DNA from 2 places in the Pseudocolwellia sp. G5-9 genome. Region 1 is predicted to be linked to the other one. Evidence: riboswitches for the same ligand, from Rfam matches in the RefSeq annotation. Region 1 holds a riboswitch; the other holds the start of a gene.

The links. Region 1 has a riboswitch for thiamine pyrophosphate ahead of AC0L5Q_RS05630 (TonB-dependent receptor). Riboswitches for the same ligand answer to the same signal wherever they lie in the genome.
Region 2: linked by a shared signal. The riboswitch ahead of thiC (phosphomethylpyrimidine synthase ThiC) and the one ahead of AC0L5Q_RS05630 (TonB-dependent receptor) in region 1 are both predicted to bind thiamine pyrophosphate.

The regions. Positions count from the first base shown of each region.
Region 1 is NZ_CM147893.1:1,283,059-1,295,374, forward strand. Features, by position in the region: gene edd (phosphogluconate dehydratase) at 1-55, opposite strand, end outside; gene pgl (6-phosphogluconolactonase) at 59-754, opposite strand; gene zwf (glucose-6-phosphate dehydrogenase) at 754-2,223, opposite strand; gene AC0L5Q_RS05595 (MurR/RpiR family transcriptional regulator) at 2,526-3,374, shown strand; gene pyk (pyruvate kinase) at 3,423-4,874, shown strand; gene AC0L5Q_RS05605 (LytR/AlgR family response regulator transcription factor) at 5,057-5,881, opposite strand; gene AC0L5Q_RS05610 (sensor histidine kinase) at 5,878-6,960, opposite strand; gene AC0L5Q_RS05615 (hypothetical protein) at 7,038-7,895, opposite strand; gene pnuC (nicotinamide riboside transporter PnuC) at 7,942-8,565, opposite strand; gene AC0L5Q_RS05625 (YkoF family thiamine/hydroxymethylpyrimidine-binding protein) at 8,593-8,859, opposite strand; gene AC0L5Q_RS05630 (TonB-dependent receptor) at 8,979-11,126, opposite strand; TPP riboswitch at 11,172-11,294, opposite strand; gene AC0L5Q_RS05635 (HIT domain-containing protein) at 11,410-11,760, opposite strand; gene AC0L5Q_RS05640 (efflux RND transporter permease subunit) at 11,785-12,316, opposite strand, start outside.
Region 2 is NZ_CM147893.1:3,331,008-3,343,323, forward strand. Features, by position in the region: gene AC0L5Q_RS14360 (DUF4166 domain-containing protein) at 84-650, opposite strand; gene AC0L5Q_RS14365 (PEP-CTERM sorting domain-containing protein) at 867-1,400, shown strand; gene AC0L5Q_RS14370 (2TM domain-containing protein) at 1,463-1,960, opposite strand; gene AC0L5Q_RS14375 (HutD/Ves family protein) at 2,196-2,822, opposite strand; gene fghA (S-formylglutathione hydrolase) at 2,803-3,651, opposite strand; gene AC0L5Q_RS14385 (S-(hydroxymethyl)glutathione dehydrogenase/class III alcohol dehydrogenase) at 3,671-4,804, opposite strand; gene AC0L5Q_RS14390 (M1 family metallopeptidase) at 4,785-6,494, opposite strand; TPP riboswitch at 6,636-6,734, shown strand; gene thiC (phosphomethylpyrimidine synthase ThiC) at 6,832-8,808, shown strand; gene AC0L5Q_RS14400 (FAD-dependent oxidoreductase) at 8,817-10,040, shown strand; gene thiS (sulfur carrier protein ThiS) at 10,042-10,263, shown strand; gene AC0L5Q_RS14410 (thiazole synthase) at 10,282-11,082, shown strand; gene thiE (thiamine phosphate synthase) at 11,186-12,316, shown strand, end outside.

The sequences.
Region 1 (12,316 bases):
AGTTCTTACTTCGTTCTATTATGCGTTGAGTAATATCTACAATTTCTTTTTTCATGAACTATTCTGCCCAATATACTTGTGTAGTGACTTTTTGATCTTGTAAGAACGCTCTTATTGGCATTTCAAAAAAATCAGCTCCAGCATTAGCTTGCGCTAATACTGTTTTCTTACTTTCACCACACACATGTAAAATAATATTTTTACTTTGTATAAGATGAGAGAAAGTGAATGTAATACGATTATTAGGCGCTGTTTTAGGTACAACTTTCATTAGCGCATCAGTATTATTAAGTGATAAACCTTGCTCAATTTGATCACTACATGGAAATAATGATGCGGTGTGACCGTCTTCACCCATTCCTAGAATTAAAACATCTAGCGGTAATACACTTTCTTTAGCCGCAATATTTAGCTCTGTTAATGTGCTTTCAGATAACTGTTCTCCCTTTTTAATATGGAAGAATGTTGCAGCTTTTGCATTATTTTGTAATAAATTTTCATGTACTAAACGTGTATTACTTGCATCACTTTCAAAATCAACCCAACGCTCATCGGCCAAAGTAATCGTCACTTTATCCCAAGCTAAATCAATTTGTGATAAGGCTTTAAAAAAGCCCTTTGGTGTAGACCCACCTGATACAGCTAAACTCGCCTTACCTTTTTCCGCAATAGCTTTACTTAACTCATTAGCAACTTTAGTGGCCAATGCTTCATCTAATTCATTACGCGTATTAAAATCATTAACTTGTTGCATTATTCAACCCACTGTCTATCGTCACGAGCAATTAAAGAAATTGAAGATACCGGTCCCCAAGAACCTGCTGGATAAGGCTTAGGTGGTTCGTTACTTTCTTTCCATGCTTCAATAATACTGTCTGCCCATGTCCAAGCAGCTTCCACTTCGTCACGACTAACAAATAAAGATTGATTACCGTTAATAACTTCAAGCATTAAACGCTCATAGGCATCAACAACTCGTTCGTTTTTATAAGTATCTGAAAAACTTAAATCAAGTTTGTTTTCTTGAATGTGCATTTGTGATGCGATACCTGGAATTTTGTTCATCATTTGCAATTCAACACCTTCATCTGGCTGTAGACGAATAGTTAATTTATTTGCAGGCAACTCTGAATAGCTTTCTTTGAATATGTTATGTGGCTGCTCTTTAAAATGAACAACAATTTCACTGTGTTTAGCAGGCATTCTTTTACCAGTTCTTAAGTAGAACGGTACGCCAGCCCAACGCCAGTTATCTATTTCAACTTTAATAGCAACGAATGTTTCAGTGTTACTGTTTGCTTTAGCACCTTCTTCATTCAAATAACCAGGTACAGCGTTTCCATTTAAGAAACCATCAGCGTACTGACCACGAACTGTTTTGTCTTTAATGTTCATACGGTCAATAGGTACAAGTGCTTTAATTGCTTTTAACTTTTCAAGACGAATACTGTCAGCACTTAAATCAGCAGGAGGTTCCATTGCTAACAATGATAATATTTGTAGTAAATGGTTTTGGATCATATCACGCATTTGACCTGCGTCGTCGTAAAATCCCCAGCGCCCTTCTATACCTACACTTTCAGCAACAGTAATTTGTACATGATCAATACTGTTTCTGTCCCAGTTCGTTGTAAATAACGAATTAGCAAAACGTAATACAAGTAAATTAAGAACCGTTTCTTTACCGAGGTAATGATCAATACGATAAATTTGATTTTCTTTAAAGAAACGAGATACTTGATCATTAATAACTTTTGAAGATTCTAAACAATGACCAATAGGTTTTTCCATTACCACGCGATCTTTATCAGTAATTAGATTTGCAGCATATAAACCATCAGAAATGTCACCAAAAATAGCAGGAGCCGTTGAGAAATAGTAAACTCTTGTGTCATTAGCGCCTTTAAGTGTTTTTGCTAATTTATTAAACGAACTGGTTTCTTTAAAATCAAGTTGTTGATAAACCAAACGATTTAAGAAACGTTCTAAAACATCTTCATTAAGTCCTTCTTTAACAAACTTAGTAAGGTTTTCATTTACTAGACTAGCAAAGGCTTTTAAATCATGCTCTTGACGAGCAACACCTACAATACGACTTTCTGGGTTTAATAAGCCGGCACAATCTAATTGATACAATGCAGGTAATAATTTACGGCGAGATAAATCACCTAAAGCACCAAAAATAACGATTTCACTTGGTGCTTGGCTATCAAAATTATTCATATTATTACTTCTCTAATTCGTTTATTACTTATTAACCCTATTATAGCCCTAATTTAGCGTGTGCTAGCTCATCAGTAAAGAACTTTTTGTAATTTTATTACATTATCGAAAAACGACTTCCCCCCTTATCCTTGCACAATATTTTTACAAAAAAAGTTGAAGTTTCAATTAAATATTTGCCAATATTTAGCATTTTCTTTATATTAGTAATAATTATGAAATAAATTTTCATTTTTTCTGTTATCATTTAGAAAATAAATTACAGTTAGTTTATTAAAAATAAGATCTAGGGTTAGTAATTAATGAATATATTAGAAAAAATCGCCAATGAACTAGACACCTTTAGTAAGTCTGAACGCAAAGTCGCTGACGTTATACTTTCATCTCCTGGCACTGTGATACACGCAAGTATCGCAGCTTTAGCAAAACAAGCTAATATCAGTGAGCCTACTGTAAATAGATTTTGTCGTAGATTAGACACTAAGGGTTACCCTGATTTTAAATTACATTTAGCGCAAAGCCTCGCTAATGGTACACCCTATGTAAATAGACATGTTGATGAAAATGATTCGGCTGAAGAATACACAACCAAAATCTTTGAATCAACCATGGCTAACCTTGAACTTGCACGTAAAAGTTTAGACACATCAACCATTAATCGTTCTGTAGATATTCTCACTCAAGCTAATAAAATTTCATTTTTTGGTTTAGGTGCTTCAGCTGTTGTAGCACACGACGCATTAAATAAATTTTTTAGGTTTAATGTGCCTGTTGTTTATTTTGATGACATATTAATGCAACGTATGAGTGCTATAAATAGCCGACAAGGTGATGTTGTAGTAGTTATATCTCATACGGGACGCACTAAATCATTGGTTGAAGTGGCAAGTTTAGCCAAAGAAAATGATGCTACAGTTATTGGGATTACTTCTGCTGGCACTCCATTAGCTAAAGAATGTAACATCGTTTTATCTATCGATGATGCAGAAGATACTGATTTATATATGCCTATGGCGTCACGTATTGCTCAACTCACGTTGATTGATATATTAGCAACCGGTTTTACGTTAAGACGTGGCACTAAGTTTAGAGATAACCTTAAAAAAGTCAAAGACAGCTTAAGAAGCTCAAGATTTGATCGAAAAGAATAAAGATTTACCCTTACCAATTAATTTAATTTAAAAAAATTAAGGATTAAAATGCCTAGAAGAACGAAAATAGTTGCCACATTGGGTCCAGCAACTGAAAATAGAGAAGTATTAAAAAACGTTATAAAAGCGGGTGTTAATGTTGTAAGACTAAACTTTTCACACGGTACTGCTCAAGACCATATTGATCGTGCAAATACTGTACGTGAAATTTCTAAAGAACTAGGTGTATATGTTGGTATTTTAGGTGATTTACAAGGTCCTAAAATTCGCGTATCTACATTCAAAGATGGCCCAATCAAGCTAGCTGTTGGTGATAAATTTGAATTAAATGCTGAGTTAGGTAAAGGCGAAGGTACTCAAGAGAAAGTGGGTATCGACTACAAGAAATTACCCTTAGACGTAAACGTTGATGATATTTTATTACTCGATGACGGTCGTGTTCAGCTTAAAGTATTAAGTACTACAGATACACAAGTATTTACTGAAGTTACTGTTGGTGGCCCTTTATCAAATAATAAAGGTATTAACCGTCAAGGTGGTGGTTTAACAGCTCCAGCATTAACCGAAAAAGATAAAGCTGATATTTTAACTGCTGCTGAAATTGGTGTTGATTTCTTAGCTGTTTCTTTCCCACGTGATGCTGCTGATATGCGTTTAGCTCGTTCTCTTGCTGAAGCGGCTGGTTGTGATGCACTTTTAGTATCTAAAATTGAACGTGCCGAAGCAGTTAACGATGACCAAGTGTTAGATGATATTATTTTAGCATCTGATGTTGTTATGGTTGCTCGTGGTGATTTAGGTGTTGAAATTGGTGATGCTGCATTAGTAGGTAAACAAAAACATATTATTGCTAGAAGCCGTCAATTAAACAGAGCTGTAATTACTGCAACTCAAATGATGGAAACTATGATTGAACAGCCTATGCCGACTCGTGCGGAAGTTATGGATGTTTCAAATGCTGTATTAGATGGTACAGATGCAGTAATGCTTTCAGCTGAAACAGCAGCGGGTAAATACCCTGTAGAAACAGTTAAAGCAATGGCTGCTGTTTGTGTTGGTGCTGAAACTCATCGTTCTGTAAATAGTTCAAATCACCGCTTAGAGCTTAAGTTTACTGAAATTTCAGAAACTCTTGCTTTATCTGCTATGTATGCCGCTAACCATTTAGATGGCGTTAAAGCAATTATTGCCCTTACAGAGTCAGGACAAACAAGTAAAATAATGTCTCGTATTACTTCTGGCTTACCGATTTACTCTGTTTCAAGACACAGTAAAACGCTAACAAGATCGGCTATTTATCGTGGTGTTTACCCTGTACAGTTTGACTCTACTTCTTGTGGTAACGATACTTTGTCAACTGAAACTCTTAAAATGGTTATTGGTAAATCAGAATTAAAAGTGGGCGATAAAATAATATTTACTCACGGCGATTCAATGGAAACTGTTGGTGCAACAAATACACTTAAGATATTAACAGTAGAAGAAAAACACTTAGGTTAATTAATTATTTAACCTATTTAATAGATAATAAAAAAGGTAGCCTCTGAGCTACCTTTTTTATTATCTTTATTTCAAAAGTACTACAAATATACCCGATATAATCGATATATTCGTAATGTTTTGATCGCAAACCTTTTGTTAAATTATCAAAATTATGTAATAAATTACATTTTTGTAATCAATTACGAATTAACAATACTTTTTACTTTATCTTTATAACTTCGACTTACCTTCAACTCTTTGTCGTTACTCATTACAAGATAATATTCACCATTAAGCTGGCTACAAAATTTACTGATATAATTTTTGTTAACCATGGTTGAACGATGACTACGAATAAAAATTCTAGGATCTAAACTTTCTTCTAATTGCTTCATTGTTTGTCGAAGAATGTGGGTTTCCGTTGCTGTATGCACACACATGTAATCACCTGCGGCATCTATCCATAAAATATTTTTAACAGGTACTCTACTCACTTCCCCTGCATCTTTTATCGCAAGTACATCAGAGTAATGATTAAAATGAATCGGCTTGTTGTTTTCTATCGCTTCTAAAATATCTTGGCTTGTATTACCCGTAACATCGCTCACGAGTTGGGCTAGTTTTAATTTTTGTTCAGCGTTATCTTTATTAGCAATACGTTCTCTAATTTTTTCTAATGCATTTTCAATTCGCACATCGTCAGCAGGTTTTAATAAATAATCTTGGGCGTGTATTTCAAAAGCTTTTAATGCATATTCTTCAAATGCAGTAACAAAGACAACAATAGGCATAGATAAGTTTTGAACAATAATTTCATTAACAACTTCAAACCCATTTAAACCCGGCATTTTTATATCAATAAACATTAAATCTGGCTTATGTGTTTTAATCGCTTCAAGCGCCTCTCGGCCATTACTACAATCTTTGATAATATTGATGTCTTTATGTTCTGCTAGCCTAACCATTAACCCTTTTCTGGCGAGCGGTTCATCGTCTACAACAATAGTGGATAAAACTTGTGTCATATTTCAGCTTCAACTTGGAGAGGAATTCTTATACTTACTTTAACACCTTTTGGCATATTGTTGGACACAATAAGAGAATAATCATTGTCAAATAATGCCTGTAAGCGTTCACGTGTATTAACAAGCCCTATGCCGTTTTCACGATGTAGGTTGTTATTAATAATAACAGCACCGGGGCCATCATCAGATAATTCTATGAATAGGTATTGACCAATAGCTTTTACGGCAACAGAGATAGTACCACCTTCTTCCTGTACCGATATCGCATGTTTAATGGCATTTTCGGCTATAGGTTGTAAAATCATACTTGGTACAAGAGCATTATTGCAGTTTTCATCTATATCAAAAACAACCTGTAAACGCTCTTCAAATCTTACCTTCTCTATATCTAAATAAAGTGTAAGTACTTGAATTTCGCTTTCAAGTGTTACTTTTTTCATTGGATCTTTATCTAAAGTATAGCGTAAAAAATCACTTAATTTAGTCACCATCGCATTAGCGACAATATTGTCTTTCACTAATATTAATGTAGAAATAGCATTAAGGGTGTTAAATAAAAAATGAGGGTTCAATTGATATCTCAACATTTTAAGTTGAGCTTGATGAGCTTCCGTATTAGCTGTTAATACATTTTGTTTTTCGTTTTGAAGCATTTGATAATATTTAAGACCAAAATATAAAACACTCCAACTAATCACTATATAAAACGACCATAAACTGAATTTAGTATAATAAATCAAGTATTCAGGACGATAACCATGTTGGTATATTTCCCAATAATTTAAATTTTTAATTACCTGCCAAATTACACCCGTTACAAATGAAACAACAATAAGGCTTAACGCGATTTGAATAGGTTTGAAATTCCAAACGTATCTATATATATAACGTAACGGTACAGTTAACATCCAACCAGAATAGGCATTAAGAAAAACGATAACAATAAAAATATCACGTAAATCGTGTAGTAAAGACCCTAAATAATGAACCAAAGCAAAGCCAAACCAACCAATAGTATGCATTAGCCAAAATAGTTTATCTTTATCTCTTATTAGGCTTTTCCAATTCACGAAAAACATCTCTATTTTATTATATAATTTATTATGCGGCAGGATTAATGGCGCTGCACGGTAATTAGACGTAACATTTTAGCGCCTTATCTCATAATGCTTTTTAAAGGCATCTCACTAGGCCAGATAAGGTCAAACAAATGAAATTGCTTAGCCGCTAATGTACGAAAATTTATTATTTTAGATTCATTCATAGTTTCCTCTACTTTCTCAATATACCACAAGCCATTAAGAAGATAAGAATATAATAAATAAGTGTTTAGGCTTTTTATATTAATGCCCTCATTAGGATTTAATGCTTGATACACTTTAAGCGCATAGCTTTGCTCATCAGCAGTAAGTAAGTTAATCGCAAAGAACATCGCTATTTCAAATTCTTTTTCCGCTAAACATGCGCATTCAAAGTCAATTAGCCAAGCCCTGCTATTTGCCATAATAATATTAGAAAAATTAATATCGCTATGACAAACCACGTAGTTATTACCAAACGGTGTTGGGAGTTTACAGAGTAATGCTTGTATATGATCTTTTTGAACATTAGAAAAACAAGAATTATTGACTATACGGGTAATGATCTTTGTTATGTTTAATAACGGTAAGGTAACTTTCAATGAATGGCATTGCTTCATCAAATCAAGTGCAATGCCTATTTTATCGGGCATTGAAGCACCACTTCTATCTAATGTTTCACCATAAACAAACTCATTTACTAACCAATCATTGGCTGCGTAAATAACCCTAGGTGACAATGCTATATGGGAAGCTGCTTTTGATGTTTTCAGTTCATTTTCAAAAAATGATAAATTATCGTTATATTTAACAAAGTAGCTTTTATCGTCATGTTTAACTTCAAAACATAAACTACTTTGTCCAGCTTCGATACGATTAATAATTAGTGAAGATGGGTTATGAAGTGCTACAAAACACGGTAGCGCCTTTATCATTTCGCATAATTGGTTATGGTTATAAATATATTTCACCATGAGTAATTTAATTAAATAATTCAGAATGGGTCATATCATCCCCCTTATATTCTCGTCGCCAAATATAATACCCATAAGCGGCAATTAATATAAACACGCCAAATAAGAAGGCTGTAGGCGTTAGACCTTTTTCTACATATAAATAAATAGAAACCGCGTCAATAACAATCCAATACAGCCAGTTTTCAATCACTTTTTGTGCAACTAGATAGGTTGAGAAAACAGCAAAAACAGTAGTCGCGCTGTCTAAATAAGGAAAGTCTGTTGGGGTATATTTATCCATAAAAAAACCAACACCTAAAGAAACAATACCCAGTATTGCTATAGAAATTAAATGCGTTTTAGCTGAGTATGTTTTCAGTTGAATACTGTTACTATGAAAATCATCGGTAGTTTTATTCCAACAATACCAACCGTAAAAAGCCATTCCCATGTAATACACTTGCAGAAAGCTATCCATCCATAAATAAAATTTATAAAACAAAAAAGTATAAATAGCGGTACTTATAAAAGCTGCCGGCCAACACCAAATGTTTTTTTTAGCGGCAAGTATCACATAAGCGAGTGAAGTAAAAACAGCAGCTAGTTCTAGAAAAGACAATGTTGAATAATAATTTAAAATAACGTCCATTAAAACTTACCCATTATAAGTTGATCATTACAATTCAGCTTCCACTTCTGATCTATTTCCGCCAATAAACTTACAAACAAATACGGCGGCATCAACACTATGGTGAACTTTTTTAATTTCAGACATAACATGATGTACGGCTAAATCGTAATCTCCAAACACTTGCGTGCTCATACCATTAGTAACAACGTTTAAACCATCAACCTCACGAAGTTTTTTAATAAAGTCCCATATTTCTTTCTTAAAGTTTTCTTCTGCTAATGGGTATAAACTTATTTCTATTGATATTTCCATTTTATTTATCTCTTATTCATTTTTTATTAAGCGAGCTATCAGTAATAATATACCGTTTATAGCTCGCTCTAATACTTCTGTTTTTCAACTAAATACTCTTTAAGTATATGTTTATTAAATTAAAAATCATAATTAAATGTAACACCAAAAACGGCAGGTTCACCTAACTGAGTGTAGCCAGATGTTGTATAACCATCGCGTGGATCATTCGGAAATTCAAAACCACGCACTTGGTATTCTTCATCTGTTATATTTCGTGCCCATACACTTACATTCCATTCGTCTTGAGAATAAGTGATTGATGCATTTAACAATTCATAAGCATTTGATTCTTTATCATGACTATCTGAGAAGTAAAAAGAATCTTTACCCTCTATCGATACATTTAATAATAAATTTTCTGTTATCGCGTAATTAGCGCCGATGTTAAATTGATATGACGGCGCGTGCGCTTGCTCACGACCTGATAACGATTTTATTCCATCTTCAGTTTGATATGAAAAGTCTTCATATTCAGTATCAAGTAAACCTAATGAACCATATATATCTAATGTATCTGTTGCTTGCCAACCTGACTCTATTTCTATACCTAAATTTTTACCTTGCGAGGCATTAGAAAGAAATTCAATAAATTCGCCTGCTTGTTCTACTTGATATGAAATTTTCACCTGAACGTCTTTGCGGTCCATATAAAAAGCGGCAGCTCTTAAATAAGCGTCGCCATCAAGGTAGGTGGCTTTAAAACCAAGTTCGTAGTTCATCACAAATTCAGGATCAAATTCACGCTGATTATCTTCGAGGGTTCCGTCGGTATTTACCCCTCCAGCTTTATAACCACGATTGATAGATGCATAAATTAAACTATCTTGCGTTTGATATGACAGAACAATTTTACCACCTATCATAGTGTCTGATGGTTTAGCAGAGAAGTTTGTTGAATTTTCATAATCTGCTTCACGATTTTCAACACGTAAGCCTGTTGTTAAAGTAACATTTTCTGTTAATACGGTGGCTAACTCTGCATATGCTGCCAGTGTTTCTGTATCAAAAGTTGACGAGAAGTCGCTGTCGTATGTATAAATACGCGTTAAATCTGATGTTTCTTGTTTATAGTAAACACCAGTAACCCAAGAGGTTGAACCATCAAATATTTCATCACCTTCTTTAGAAGTAGCACGTAACTCTAACGTTTGTGTTTCTTTTTCTCTAAAGTAATAATCTGTCGATGAATAACCATCAACTTCAGCTAAACAACCTGTAGGTGTAATACATGGATCAGGGAAATAAAGACCATTATCCCAATCATCTGCATTGTATTCATATTCACCATACGCCCAATCTTCATCATAGCCGTAACCAAGATCGCTATTTGCGTAACTCGCTATAAGCACTACATCAGCACTATCCAAGCCTTTATAATTGAATGTAGAAGCAATAGCCGTTGTTTCTTGTGTATCAAAACCAGGCTGGTCTGAGTAAGTTGTGCGGTTGTTGTCTAGTGAAAAAGCATCGTAACCATTATCAAAATCAAAATGCATAACAGTTAAATCAATCGATAAGTCTTTAGAGGCTTCAATAGCTAATTTACCACGAAGGCTTAATTCATCACGGTTATTTACGTCGTCACGATTCAAATAAATGTTATCAATAAAACCATCACTGTTATATTGTTCAGCCGCTAAACGGTATTTAACTTTATCGCTAGCAGGCCCAGAAAGAACAATGCCAGCACCTTTACTACCATAATTTCCCAAGGTCACTTTAACAGCACCTTCAAATGAATCACTCGGTGCATTAGTTTCAATATTAATAATACCCGCTAATGCATTAGCACCAAAGCGTGTGCCTTGTGGGCCACGAAAAACTTCGGTTTGTGCAACATCAAAAAGAGAAGAAACACTACCTATACCGGTAAATTCAACATTATCAATAATTACACCAACAGAAGGATTGATGGGTTCGCTGAATTGACTACGTTCACCAATACCACGTATTTGATAATAGCGTGCTCGTTGTGAGCCACTTGAAAAATTAACGTTAGGTGTTAATGCTAAAACTTCTTCTAAATTTTGAGCATTACGGCGCTTTATATCTTCTTCAGATAGTATGCTAATCGCGTTAGGGATTTTTTGAAGACTAGTTTCTCTGAAATCACCTTTTACGGTAATCACTTCTATAGAAGTCGTGTTTGCTTCTTCGGCAAAACTCGTTTGAGAAAATAAAACAGAAGATATCGCTAAAGCGATTGTAGATAGTTGGTTTGTCATTTGGTTCTCATATAAATATAAAATATGGAACCAGCGCATTTAATGGCGGTGTAAAATTCCCATTCCTACGCTGGCATTATCCAGTTCAGGTTCGAGGGTTTGTGCATTACACATCTCAGCAAATACGTTAACGTTAGTTAAATTGTATTCGCACCCCTTGGTTTGGCGTGAATTTTAACAATATTTAAACGAATGTACAGTGAAGAAGAAGGTAAACGAGGAGTTATATAGCATTTTATTATGTATCTCATAATAAAATGCTATTAGATAGGAGAATAAACGATTAAATAGAAAGCATTTTACCTAAGGGTTCGCCGCCAACTAAGTGCATATGAATATGATAAACCTCTTGGCCACCATGTTTATTACAATTCATAATTAAACGGTATCCGTCTTCATCAATCCCTTCTTCCTTTGCCAACTTTCTAGCAACACTGAACATTCGCCCAAGAGCAAGTTCATCATCTTCAGTGACATCGTTCACCGTAGGAATTAACTTATTAGGAATAATAAGTATATGACTTTTAGCTTGCGGTGAAATATCTCTAAAAGCGGTAACAAGATCGTCTTGATATAACAAAGGCGTTGGTATTTCTTGTCTAACTATTTTAGAAAATATGGTTTCTTCGGACATTATAATTCCTATCAATATTATGATTTATTGTGGTAATGATTTGTTCAATAAACTTTTCTTACTTCCCGTAACCCGCTGCACAATGGATTCAACTAATAAATAATTAACAGGTACTAAAATTAAGGTAATAAAAGTCGCAAATATAATACCAAAACTTAAGGATATTGCCATTGGGATCAAGAATTGTGCTTGAGTTGATTTTTCAAATAGTAGAGGCATTAAACCAAAAAATGTGGTTAGTGACGTTAATAATACCGGTCTAAATCTAGTTTGCCCTGCGGTTAATACTGCATCCATAAGATCAGCACCTTGTTGACGTTTTTTATTTATAAAGTCAACTAACACTAAACTATCGTTAACCACAACGCCAATTAATGCCATCATGCCTAATATACTAAAAATAGTAAGATCCATTCTCATAAACCAATGCCCAACGATTGCACCAATGATACCAAATGGAATAATTGACATAACAATAATTGGTTGAATATAAGATCTAAAAGGTATTGCAAGTAAACAATAAATAATAAAGAACACAAGAATAAGGCCTAGTCCT
Region 2 (12,316 bases), 2.0 Mb from region 1:
TTATTTATATAACAGTAAATTAACATCTATAAAATCGCATACCATGGAAAGTATATGCAGCATCGGTAACTTTATATGTCACATCAAATAGAATGCCTATGTTCATTATACTGCGCATCTAATATTCCACTATAAGAAACAAGGTTCCCCAAAAGAGGGTAAGTAAATGCAACATGGAATTTGTATTTCCCATTTTCAATCGTTTTAAATGCTTTAGACTTGGGGATTAGCCATAGTGGTATTGGAATACCAAATAATGAAATATGTAAACAACGCCAATACCAACCACCATTAATAATGTCTACTGTTAGTTTCATTGTTATAGGTCCTGTTTTTTCTAACCAATAGCCATTGGTAATATTATTAACAGGGGTAAATAATGATGCTACAAGGTTATTATCATTAAACCTTCTGTTCCAGTGTAGACCTTTCTTTGAGTGTGAAATAGCAACACGTAGTTTATGTACTCCTTGTTCAGGAAGTTCCATTTTTTTAGCTAATCGCTTACCTATAAAACCTGATAAGCCGGTGCCATAGATTATATCAACATCACCTAATAACTCTCCTCCAAATACATGAAGCTTCTGTAAAAGGGGATCTAAATTCACAAAATCTTTATCAAACCAGTGACTGACTATCTTGTTTTGCAAATGAACCTCTGAAACGGTAAATAACTAGGAAATATAAAAGGGTATAGAAACGTGAAAATGCGAACAACATTTATTTTTAATAAAATGTTTATACTGTCCATTTTTTTTACACAAATTTCATAATAAATAAAAAAGTATATTGAATACAATGCATTACAGTGTGGCTTGATTTGTGCTTTATATTTTATAAATACAACAAATAATTGGAACATAAACATGAAAAAATATTTAGCATTGATAGCTATGCTTATAATTTGCGGAACAGCAAATGCAGGACTAATAACTTTGTCTGAAACTCAATCACAAACAGTTGCTGGAGAAAATTTTGTTTTTAATTTTTCTGCTTTAGCGCCTTCTGATGGAAGTGGTGGTGTATTGGAGTTCTTAATTAGAGGTGATTTTACTATTGGTGCTACCCTTGGTGAATCCTTTGATTTTGATGTTGAATCTGTTCTAAGTGGTTCTGGAATTCAAGCGACAGCAAGTAATTTGGTTACAAGTTTTAGTAGTGATGATAATTTATTTAAAGTGTCTCAGAGCATATCTGCTGCAGATTTAAATTTATTGTTGAATGACTCTTTAATAGTTGTAAATGTGGATTTTGCAAGCGGTGTTAACCTAAACCTAAGCACAGCATTTATTACAACTAGTATTCAATATAACGACACACTTACATCTGTCCCTGCGCCAGCATCACTAATATTATTTGGTCTTGGTTTAGTTGGATTTGCTTTATCAAGAAGAAAGTAATTAAGATAAATTAAATATGTTATTTTTTAATAGGGCCAATTGGCCCTATTTTTATACATTATTTATAACTTTCTACCTAATCGCTTTTCTATTTGTTTTTTTTCCCATTCAGGGCTGAAAAAATTGAATACTTCAAATACAGAAAGCCCGTGTGAAACAATACCAATACCCCAGAAAATAGCGGTCCATATAAACCATATATGATTTGGGTTTGTAAACATATTCACTAAAAACAATCCCACGATTACACATACATAGGTAACTAAATGGGAGTAAAAGTCTTTAATATCTTTTACATGTTTAATGGCGCTTTCTTCTTCGTGTGAAATTGACGCATGGCCTGCTGCTGATTGTGGTTGAGCTGTATCGTTGTTCATATCGTTCTCCTGTGTTAAATCAGTTATCTCTACTTCAAAAACAGCAGCTAAAGACTTTAAAGATTCAACACTGGCATTTTGACCTCGTTCAATTCTCTGAATGGTGCGAATACTTAACCCGCTAAATTCAGATAATTGCTCTTGAGACCAGCCTTGTTGTAACCTTAATTTTCTAACTATCATTATTTCTTCCTTAGCTGTTATCTGTTTCGTAGTTTGACTGATAAATGATGCTTTGCACCACGTCACTAACACGTCAGACATATGACAATACTTTAATATCAATAAGTTACCATTTATCTGTGGCAGGTTAAAGTCATGTTTATTATTGTAAGTATTAAACAAACCATATAACTTTTTCAATATGTTGCATGTATATTGGTTTGCAAAAAGGATATTTTATGAAGTAAGTGTGACTTTATTGTTGGTATAAATAAACCACAATTAAATGTGTGCCTGTTAGGCTCGCGAAGATATTGTTTTGAGTTTGGCAGGCCGGCTGTATTTTTAATAAGTGATCCGCAGGTAATTTAATTACTTCTTTTGTATCACTAATGATCAACTCAGCATCACGATATAAGCTGTAAACAAAACATAAATCGGCTTGTTCTAGCGGATAATTAACTAGTTTATGTTCAGCTATTACGTTGGTATTAAAACCTTCTGTACGGGTAATAACATTAAAATCGGTAATGTCGCCTGAATGTAAATTACCTACAGTTTTATCGTCACCGTTAAAGGTAGCCATATCGAGTAGGTTATTTAGCTTATCTATTTTACTGTCGTTGTGCTGTAGGTTAATACCGTTACCGTCAATTAAAATTAGGTGACGGGTATAGCCAGCAAAGTTTGAAAATACGCCATCTTCAATCACACTGGCTATACTTAAACACCAATCAAAATCATCTAATGTTCCCCCTACATTTATCGCCAGTTCAGTGGTTTCACCTAAGCCGTTTTTCCACGGAACTGTTTTAAATTGTTTAGGGGGAATAATTTCTATCACATGTTTCTCAGTAAACTCATTAGATAATGTGTTTAGCATGAAAACGTAAATGGTTTTCAATAAAGCTGGCGATAAAAAAGTAGCTGTGATCATAGCCCTCATGCTGATTTAGCGTCAGGTCGTAGTTAACACTTTTCGCTGCTGCTAATAAGTTTTCAGGTTTAAGCTGTTCTACTAAAAAATTATCAGCTAAGCCTTGTTCAACTAACATGGGTAAGTGTTGTGCAGATTTTTTGATGAGTTCACATGTGTCGTATTCTCGCCAAGCTTCTACATTGTCACCTAAGTATGCTGTTAATGCTTTTTGACCCCAAGGGCAGTTAATAGGATTAACAATAGGGCTAAAAGCAGATACCGACGAATAGCGTGATGGGTTTTTAAGTGCAATAGTTAATGCGCCATGGCCGCCCATTGAATGTCCGCTAATGGATCGTTGTTGTGAAACAGGAAAATTAGCTTCAATTAAACCAGGTAACTCGTTTACCACGTAATCATACATTTGGTAATGATCCGCCCAAGGTGCTTGAGTTGCATTTACATAAAAACCAGCACCTTGTCCTAAGTCGTAACCTTCATCATTGGCGACATCTTCACCACGCGGGCTAGTGTCCGGACATACAATCGCCATGCCTAATTCAGCGGCAATACGCTGCGCTCCGGCTTTTTGTACAAAGTTTTCATCAGTACAGGTTAAGCCTGAAAGCCAGTATAAAACAGGAACTTTATTAGTTTCGCTGGCTTGGGGTGGCAAGTAAATAGCAAATTGCATAACACAGTTTGTGCTACTTGATTGATGAGTAAACTGCTGTTGTTTACCTTCAAAAATTTTAGTTTCGCTCGTTTTTGTTAAAGTAGAGTCAGTTAACATAATATTATTTTCAGCCATTTTATTTATGATCAAAGTGAATTACGCTGCGAATACTCTTACCTTCATGCATTAAATCAAAAGCATCGTTAATGCCTTCAAGAGACATAGTATGAGTAATAAAGTCGTCTAACTTAAATTCGCCCGCTAAGTAACGCTCTACATATTCAGGTAACTCAGTGCGGCCTTTAACCCCACCAAATGCTGTACCACGCCATACTCGACCAGTTACTAATTGGAAAGGACGTGTTGAAATTTCTTTACCTGCCCCCGCTACACCAATAATAACCGACTCGCCCCAACCTTTATGGCAACACTCAAGAGCTGAGCGCATAATGTCAACGTTACCAATACATTCAAACGAGTAATCTACGCCGCCATCGGTTAATTCTACGATAACGTCTTGGATCGGTTTGTCGTGATCTTTCGGATTAATACAATCCGTTGCGCCTAATTTCTTAGCAAGTTCAAATTTGCTTTCGTTAATGTCTATAACAATAATGCGTGAAGCTTTTGCCATGGTTGCGCCAATAACGGCTGAAAGGCCAATACCACCTAAACCGAAAATAGCAACCGTATCGCCTTCTTCAACTTTAGCGGTATTCATTACTGCGCCCATACCTGTAGTAACACCACAACCTAATAAACACACTTCTTCAAGTGGTGCTTTAGGATTTACTTTAGCGAGTGATATTTCAGGTAAAACGGTGTACTCAGAAAACGTTGAACAACCCATGTAATGATAAATAGGTTGGCCGTCTTTATAAAAGCGTGTAGTGCCGTCAGGCATTAAACCTTTACCTTGCGTTTCACGTATTTGCTGACACAAATTAGTTTTACCCGACAAACAGAATTTACACTCACGACATTCAGGTGTGTAAAGTGGAATAACGTGATCGCCAACCGCAACGCTAGTTACGCCTTCACCAACTTGTTCAACAATACCACCGCCTTCATGACCTAAAATAGCAGGAAAAATGCCTTCTGGATCTTCTCCCGAGAGGGTAAATGCGTCGGTATGACAAACACCCGAAGCAATAATTTTAACTAATACTTCGCCTTTTCGTGGCAGCATTACATCAACTTCTTCAATACTTAAAGGTTGATTAGGGCCCCATGCTATGGCGGCTTTTGATTTAATAAATTGGTCTGTCATGATTAATACCTTTAATCTGCTTATTACCTAATATATTTAATGTATTCACATAAAAATTAGGGTCTATGGTAATTGATGGATCTGCTGTTGTTAATTCAATTTCAGCCCACTCAGATGTAGGCGTGATCCATTTTTCTTTATTATTAATAAATATTTTAACAGGCATATTAAAATCTTTAACGGTATTACTCCATTTTATTTTTAATATTTTATCTTTAACAAAAAACTCAAAGGTAGGAATTCGTACATCTCTTAAGTATTGGTTAAATACTTTAGAAAAATCTAGGCCAGTATGCTCATTAATATAATGTTCTACTTGTTGAGTAGTCACCGTTTTATGGAAAAATTCTTTATTCAAACCGCGTAATAGATTACGCCAAGTGGTATCGTTATTCACGATTTGTCTTATGGTATGTAACATATTGGCACCTTTGTCGTACATATCGCTTGAACCTTCTTGATGAACATTATACTTGCCAATAATTGGGCTCGTATTTTGAATATTCAACCGTTGGCCTCTAACATATTCAAAGGCTTTTTCTTTGCCAAAATGATATTCAACAAATAGGTTTTCTGAGTAGCTCGTAAAGCTTTCATGTATCCACATGTCGGCAATATCAACACTGGTTATATTATTGGCAAACCATTCGTGTCCTGTTTCATGCACAATAATAAAATCAAACAGTAAGCCAACACCTGTTTGACTACGGTCTGAACCTAAATAACCGTTTTTATAGCCATTGCCATAAGTCACAGAACTTTGATGTTCCATACCTAAATAGGGCGCTTCAACTAGCTTGTAGCTATCTTCATAAAAAGGATAAGGACCAAACCAATATTCGAGTGCTTCAATGGTGCGTTTAGCTTCTGCAAATTGCTTTTTGGCCTTGGTTAAATTATCGCGTAAAACATAATAATTCATATCAAGTTTGCCGTTTTCGCCTTGGTAAACTTCATTAAAATTAACGTAATCGCCAATGTTAATATTTACGCCATAATTATTTATTGGATTAGTTACTTTCCAGTGATAAGTTTTCGTTTTAGCGGTTTTGTTATGTTCAATTTTAATTAATCGACCGTTAGATACATCAAACAAATGCTCAGGCACTTCAACACTTATTAATACGCCGTTATCAGGTTCGTCGTAGGCATGGTCTTTATTAGGCCACCAAATACTAGCACCTAAACCTTGGCAAGATGAAGCAATAAAATCGATATCGTTTTCGTCTTTATTCCACGTAATACCTCCATCCCAAGGTGCTTTTACCGCTTCTTTTGGAATACCTGAAAAATGCATCACTACTGCATATTCTTTACCTATTTCGGCATTAGGCTGAGTATTAATAAAATACGAATAACCTTGTTGAGTAAATTTTAAAGCTTGGCCATTTTGTGTGACTTTTTCTAATATCAAAGGTTGCTGAAGTTCTATTTGCAGAGGTTTTTGTTGGCTTAATACACGATACTTCATGGTGTTAGTGCCTGAAATAGATTTACTTGCAGGATCAACGTTAATATCAAGATGGTAATGAGTTAAATCCCACCACGCGCGTTCTGGTGTAATAGAACCACGTAAAATATCTTGTTGCGAAACTTCATCGGCAGCAGAAAAAAGTTGTTTGGCAAAAGCTTGTGGTGCAAAGCATAAAATAAAAATGAGCAGCGAGCTAAATAGAGTAGTTATTGTCATAGTTGTTACATATCAGTTGTTATCCTTTCAAGATAATATCAACGATATTGGGCATTACAACACCATAACCGTTGAAATAACATTTGCGTGCGCTTAAGTGTTCACGTTAGAATCATGCTACGTTTAGCTTAGGCTAACGTAGAAAACTTGTCGGAGTGCCAAAGGGCTGAGATCGCGAAAGCGGGAACCGTAGAACCTGATTAGATTAACATCTGCGAAGGGAACAAGTACAAACATCGAGTATCTATTGCTTGGTGTTTCACTCGTTTATACCAAAAATATACCCAATACAGCTCCGCCTATTTTTTATTGATTATAATTAAATAAGGTGAGAGAAATGACAACAGAAAACAAACCACAAACCAGACGCGAAAAACGTGAAGCTGCTGAAGCTTTTCTAAAAAACGTGTCAGATCAATCGTTTCCTAATTCAAAAAAAGTGTATGTGCAAGGCAAAATTCACGATATCAAAGTGGGTATGCGTGAAATTACCTTAACAGACACTTTATTGCCTGGTAGCGCAAAAGATAATCCTCAGTACGAAAAAAATGCGCCACTATGTGTTTACGATACCTCAGGTTTTTATACGGACGAAAACGTAGAAATTGATGTACACAAAGGTATTCCGCGTTTACGTGAAAGCTGGATTGAAGGCCGTAACGATGTTGAAGTACTTGATTCAAAAACATCGGTTTATACTCAGCAACGTTTAGCTGATGAAGGTTTAGACCACCTACGTTTTGAACATTTACCTAAAGTACTACGTGCTAAAAAAGGTAAAAACGTTTCGCAAATGCATTACGCCAAACAAGGTATTATTACGCCAGAAATGGAGTATATCGCCATTCGTGAAAACCTTAAGCGTGAAGAAGTTAAAGACGAAATGTTACTGCAACAGCACAAAGGTCAGTCTTTTGGTGCGAGCATTCCTGAGCAAATTACCCCTGAATTTGTACGTGATGAAGTGGCTCGTGGTCGCGCAATTATTCCTGTAAATATTAACCACCCTGAATGTGAGCCTATGATTATTGGTCGTAACTTTTTAATTAAAGTAAACGCCAACATTGGTAACTCAGCGGTAACTTCTTCCATTGAAGAGGAAGTTGAAAAGCTGGTTTGGTCAGCTAAATGGGGCGCTGACACCGTAATGGATTTATCAACAGGGCGTAACATTCATGAAACTCGTGAGTGGATTTTACGTAACTCGCCAGTACCAATTGGCACCGTACCTATTTACCAAGCGTTAGAAAAAGTAAACGGTGTAGCTGAAGACTTAACGTGGGAAATTTTCCGCGATACCTTAATTGAACAAGCTGAGCAGGGTGTTGATTACTTTACGATTCATGCCGGCGTATTATTACGTTACGTACCTATGACGGCTAAACGTGTAACAGGTATTGTTTCGCGCGGTGGCTCTATCATGGCTAAATGGTGTTTAGCGCATCATAAAGAAAACTTTTTATACACTCACTTTGAAGACATTTGTGAAATTTTAAAACAGTACGATGTGTCATTCTCATTAGGTGATGGTTTACGTCCCGGTTCGGTGGCAGACGCTAACGACGAAGCACAATTTGCTGAACTACATACGCTAGGCGAATTAACTAAAATCGCTTGGAAGCATGATGTTCAAACCATTATTGAAGGTCCAGGTCACGTGCCATTGCACATGATTAAAGCTAACATGGAAGAGCAACTTGAACACTGTGGCGAAGCGCCATTTTATACCTTAGGCCCATTAACGACTGACATTGCACCGGGTTACGACCACATTACTTCTGGTATTGGTGCGGCTAACATTGGTTGGTATGGCTGTGCCATGCTGTGTTATGTAACACCTAAAGAGCATTTAGGTTTACCCAATAAAGACGATGTAAAAGAAGGCTTAATTACTTACAAAATAGCGGCTCATGCTGGCGATTTAGCGAAAGGTCATCCGGGTGCTCAAATTCGTGATAATGCGATGAGTAAAGCGCGTTTTGAATTCCGTTGGTACGATCAATTCAATATAGGTTTAGATCCTGAAACAGCTAAGTCTTACCACGATGAAACCTTACCGCAAGAATCAGGAAAAGTAGCTCACTTTTGTTCAATGTGTGGCCCTAAATTCTGTTCAATGAAAATATCTCAAGAAGTGCGTGATTACGCCGCTGATTTAGAGTCAGGTCAAAAGATTGAAATTCAATTATTAGATGAAATGATTGTATTAGACGCATCTGCAGCAGCCCAATCTGAAGTAGAAAAGGGCATGGCAGAAAAATCAGCTGAATTTAAAGCCACAGGTAGTGAAATTTACCACCCTGCAAAAGCGTAATAATTGTTGTGAGCATTAATATAGCCATTATTGGCGCTGGCTTAATGGGAAGACTTATAGCCCTGTCGTTAATGCGACAAGGTTATAAGCCAACCTTGATAGATAAAGACGACACCAATGCACGTAATAGTGCAGCTTACGCGGCTGCAGGATTACTTACGCCACTAGGCGAAGCTATGCATTGCGAACCTAATATTGTTGAAATGGGGTTGGAATCTCTCAAGTTGTGGCCAGAGTTTTTAGCCACACTTGACGAGTATACTTTTTTTCAGCATGAAGGGGCTATAATGGTCAGCCATACGCAAGATCAAGGTGATTACTTACATGTGGCTCGTTACCTTAAAAACCATTACCCACAATACCCAACACAAGCATTAAATCGACAACAGCTTGAATCTCTTGAACCTGAATTAGGTCGTTCGTTTAACCAAGGACTGTATCTTCCACAAGAAGGTCAAATAGGTAATCGAAAGCTGTTAATTGCCTTAAAAACCCAATTACAACAATCATCCGTGCATTGGTTAAGTGAAACCGAAGTGGTTGATATTGAAAATGTTGAACGGGGTTGCCTGTTAACTTACCGATCTGTAAAAACTAAGGATGCTAAAGCAATTACGCAAACATTCGATTTAGTCATTGATTGTCGAGGTACAGGGGCAAAGTCGTTGTCGAGTTCGGCTAGCGGTAATAATAAAAGTAATTTGAAAGATTTACGTGCAGTACGTGGCGAGCTATTTCAGTTGTTCGCACCTAACGTAAATATTTCTCGACCTATTCGGTTGATGCATCCACGTTATCAATTGTATATAGCACCTAAAGGCAAAGGGTTTTATGTTGTAGGAGCAACCGAAATTGAAAGCGATGATACTTCTCCAATGACGGTTCGTTCAGCGATGGAATTACTGAGTGCAGCTTATAGTGTTCATCCGGGGTTTGCAGAAGCCAATATTCGACAGCACGTTAGCCAGTGTCGTCCAGCTTTTAGTGATAATCAACCTAAAATTATGACCAACCAGCGTCTTATTCAAGTAAATGGCTTATATCGTCATGGTTTTTTAATCGCTCCTGTTGTACTTAAGCAGCTTGAGTCTTTGATTAGTGTTTTAAAAGAAAGCTATAGCAAGGGTGAAGAACCTAATGAAAGTGAATACTCACATTTTAAGTATTCACATTTATTGCCTATTACTTGTAGTGAGCAAAGTCGGGTAAATGAGATAGAGAACATAATCTAAGATGAATATTTTTATTAATGGTGACCGATTTACCATCGAAAATAGTGAACACAGGAACGTTTTTGTTGCTAACGCATTGCAGCAATTTTTAAATGAAGATCAACAACAAACAACTTTTGCCGTAGCGCTGAATAGCGACTTTGTCGGTAGGGGTGATTATGGCAGAACCCCGCTTAAAGAAGGCGATAGCATTGATGTGCTATTTCCTATTCAAGGTGGATAACGCGTTAGGTATTAATTTATGTCATTAACAATTTACGGACAAACATTAAATAGTCGGTTACTTATTGGCAGCGCGCTGTATTCGTCGCCTCAAATAATGAAAGACGCCATTTTAGCCAGTGGTTCGCAAGTGGTTACTTTGTCGTTAAAAAGACAAAATCCAGCAGATAACTCAGGCGTTAAAATTTGGCAATACATACAAGATATTGTTGCCCAAACTAACGGATTTTTATTACCGAATACGGCTGGCTGTAAAAGTGCGAAAGAAGCCATAACACTCGCCAAAATGAGTCGAGAAATTTTCGATACTGACTGGATTAAGCTCGAAGTTATTGGCGACGATTACAATTTACAGCCAGATCCCATCGAATTATTAAAAGCAACCGAGCAACTGATTGCGGATGGCTTTAAAGTGTTACCCTACTGTACTGATGATCTAGTACTTTGCCAAAGGCTGAGTGATTTAGGTTGTGAGGTGGTTATGCCTTGGGCCTCGCCAATAGGAACAGGTAAAGGATTAATGAATCCTTATAACCTTGAAACTATACGTTTGCGCTTACCTAATACCACGCTGATTTTAGATGCTGGTATTGGTAAACCGTCTGACGCATGTTTGGCTATGGAAATGGGTTACGACGGCGTACTACTCAATAGCGCAGTAGCTTTAGCGGATAATCCGGTAGCGATGGCAAAAGCGTTTGCTTTGTCGTTACAGGCAGGGGAGTTGGCCTATGTAGGTGGTGTTATGCCAGAGCGACAGACAGCTCACCCATCGACACCGACATTAGATACGCCGTTTTGGCACCAAAATAGCTCATAAATACTGCGATAATTGACTATTTTGTTGGCTCACTACTTGCTGTATCAATTAATTAGAGTGATATTTTTTATTATAAACATTAAATAATTTGAGAGTTGAATATATGATGACATCTAATAAACCGATTGTTTGGACTATCTCTGGCAGCGATTGCTCTGGTGGCGCTGGAATAGCAGCTGATATTAAAACAGGTCATGCGCTTGGGGTTGATGTTTGTCATTTAAGTACAGCGAATACGGTGCAAAACTCTCAAACTTTGCTGTCGGTTAATCCTGTCGATGTAGACATTTTAGCGCAACAAGCACAGTTATTATTAAACGATAAAATGCCAAGTGTGATCAAAATAGGTTTGCTGGCGAATATTGAACAAGTTGCTTGGTTGGCCGATTTTTTGGCGACGTTAAAGCAACATCATCATTCCATTAAAGTGGTGTACGATCCTGTTGGTCATGCTTCGGTAGGTGGTAAGTTTTCTAATTTATCTGTAGTGGAACTTGCACCCTTATTGAGCGTTATCGATGTTATAACGCCTAATAGTCAAGAAGCACAATGGTTAGCAGGTTTAAATAGCGACAACATAAAAAATTTAGCTGAACGCATTATTGGATTAGGTGTAAAATCGGTCATCATAAAAGGTGGGCATCCATTAACAAAGTGTGTACCTAATAATATTTCTTGTTTAGATTACTGCTTACATACCTTAACAGATGTCGACTTAAGTAAAATGAGTCAAGACAAAACCATAGAGTACGGTTTACGCTCAATTAAAGTTGATACTGATTATAGCCATGGTGGCGGTTGTAGTTTTGCGAGTGCATTCGCTGCTTTTGTTGCTCATGGTCATTTGGTACGAGATGCTTTTACTTTGGCTAAAGCTTTTATTAATAAAGGGTTAAGTAAAAACAAAGGTAAACATGATCACTACGGCGCTTTTGAACAAACCACTTGGCCGATTCAAAAAGAGTATTTTCCCGTAGTTTCAACAGATATTAATGACAAATACTGCGAACTTAGCGCATTTAAATCGTTAGGTTATACACGAAACAAACAAAAGTTAGGTTTATATCCGGTTATTGATTCACTTTATTGGTTAGAGCGTTTGTTGCCGCTGGGGTTACATATTGTTCAGCTACGCATAAAAAATAAAACTGAAGCCGAGTTAGATGCAATTATTGCTCAAGCGGTCGAATTAGCAAAAAACTATCCTGATACTCGCTTATTTATTAACGATTAC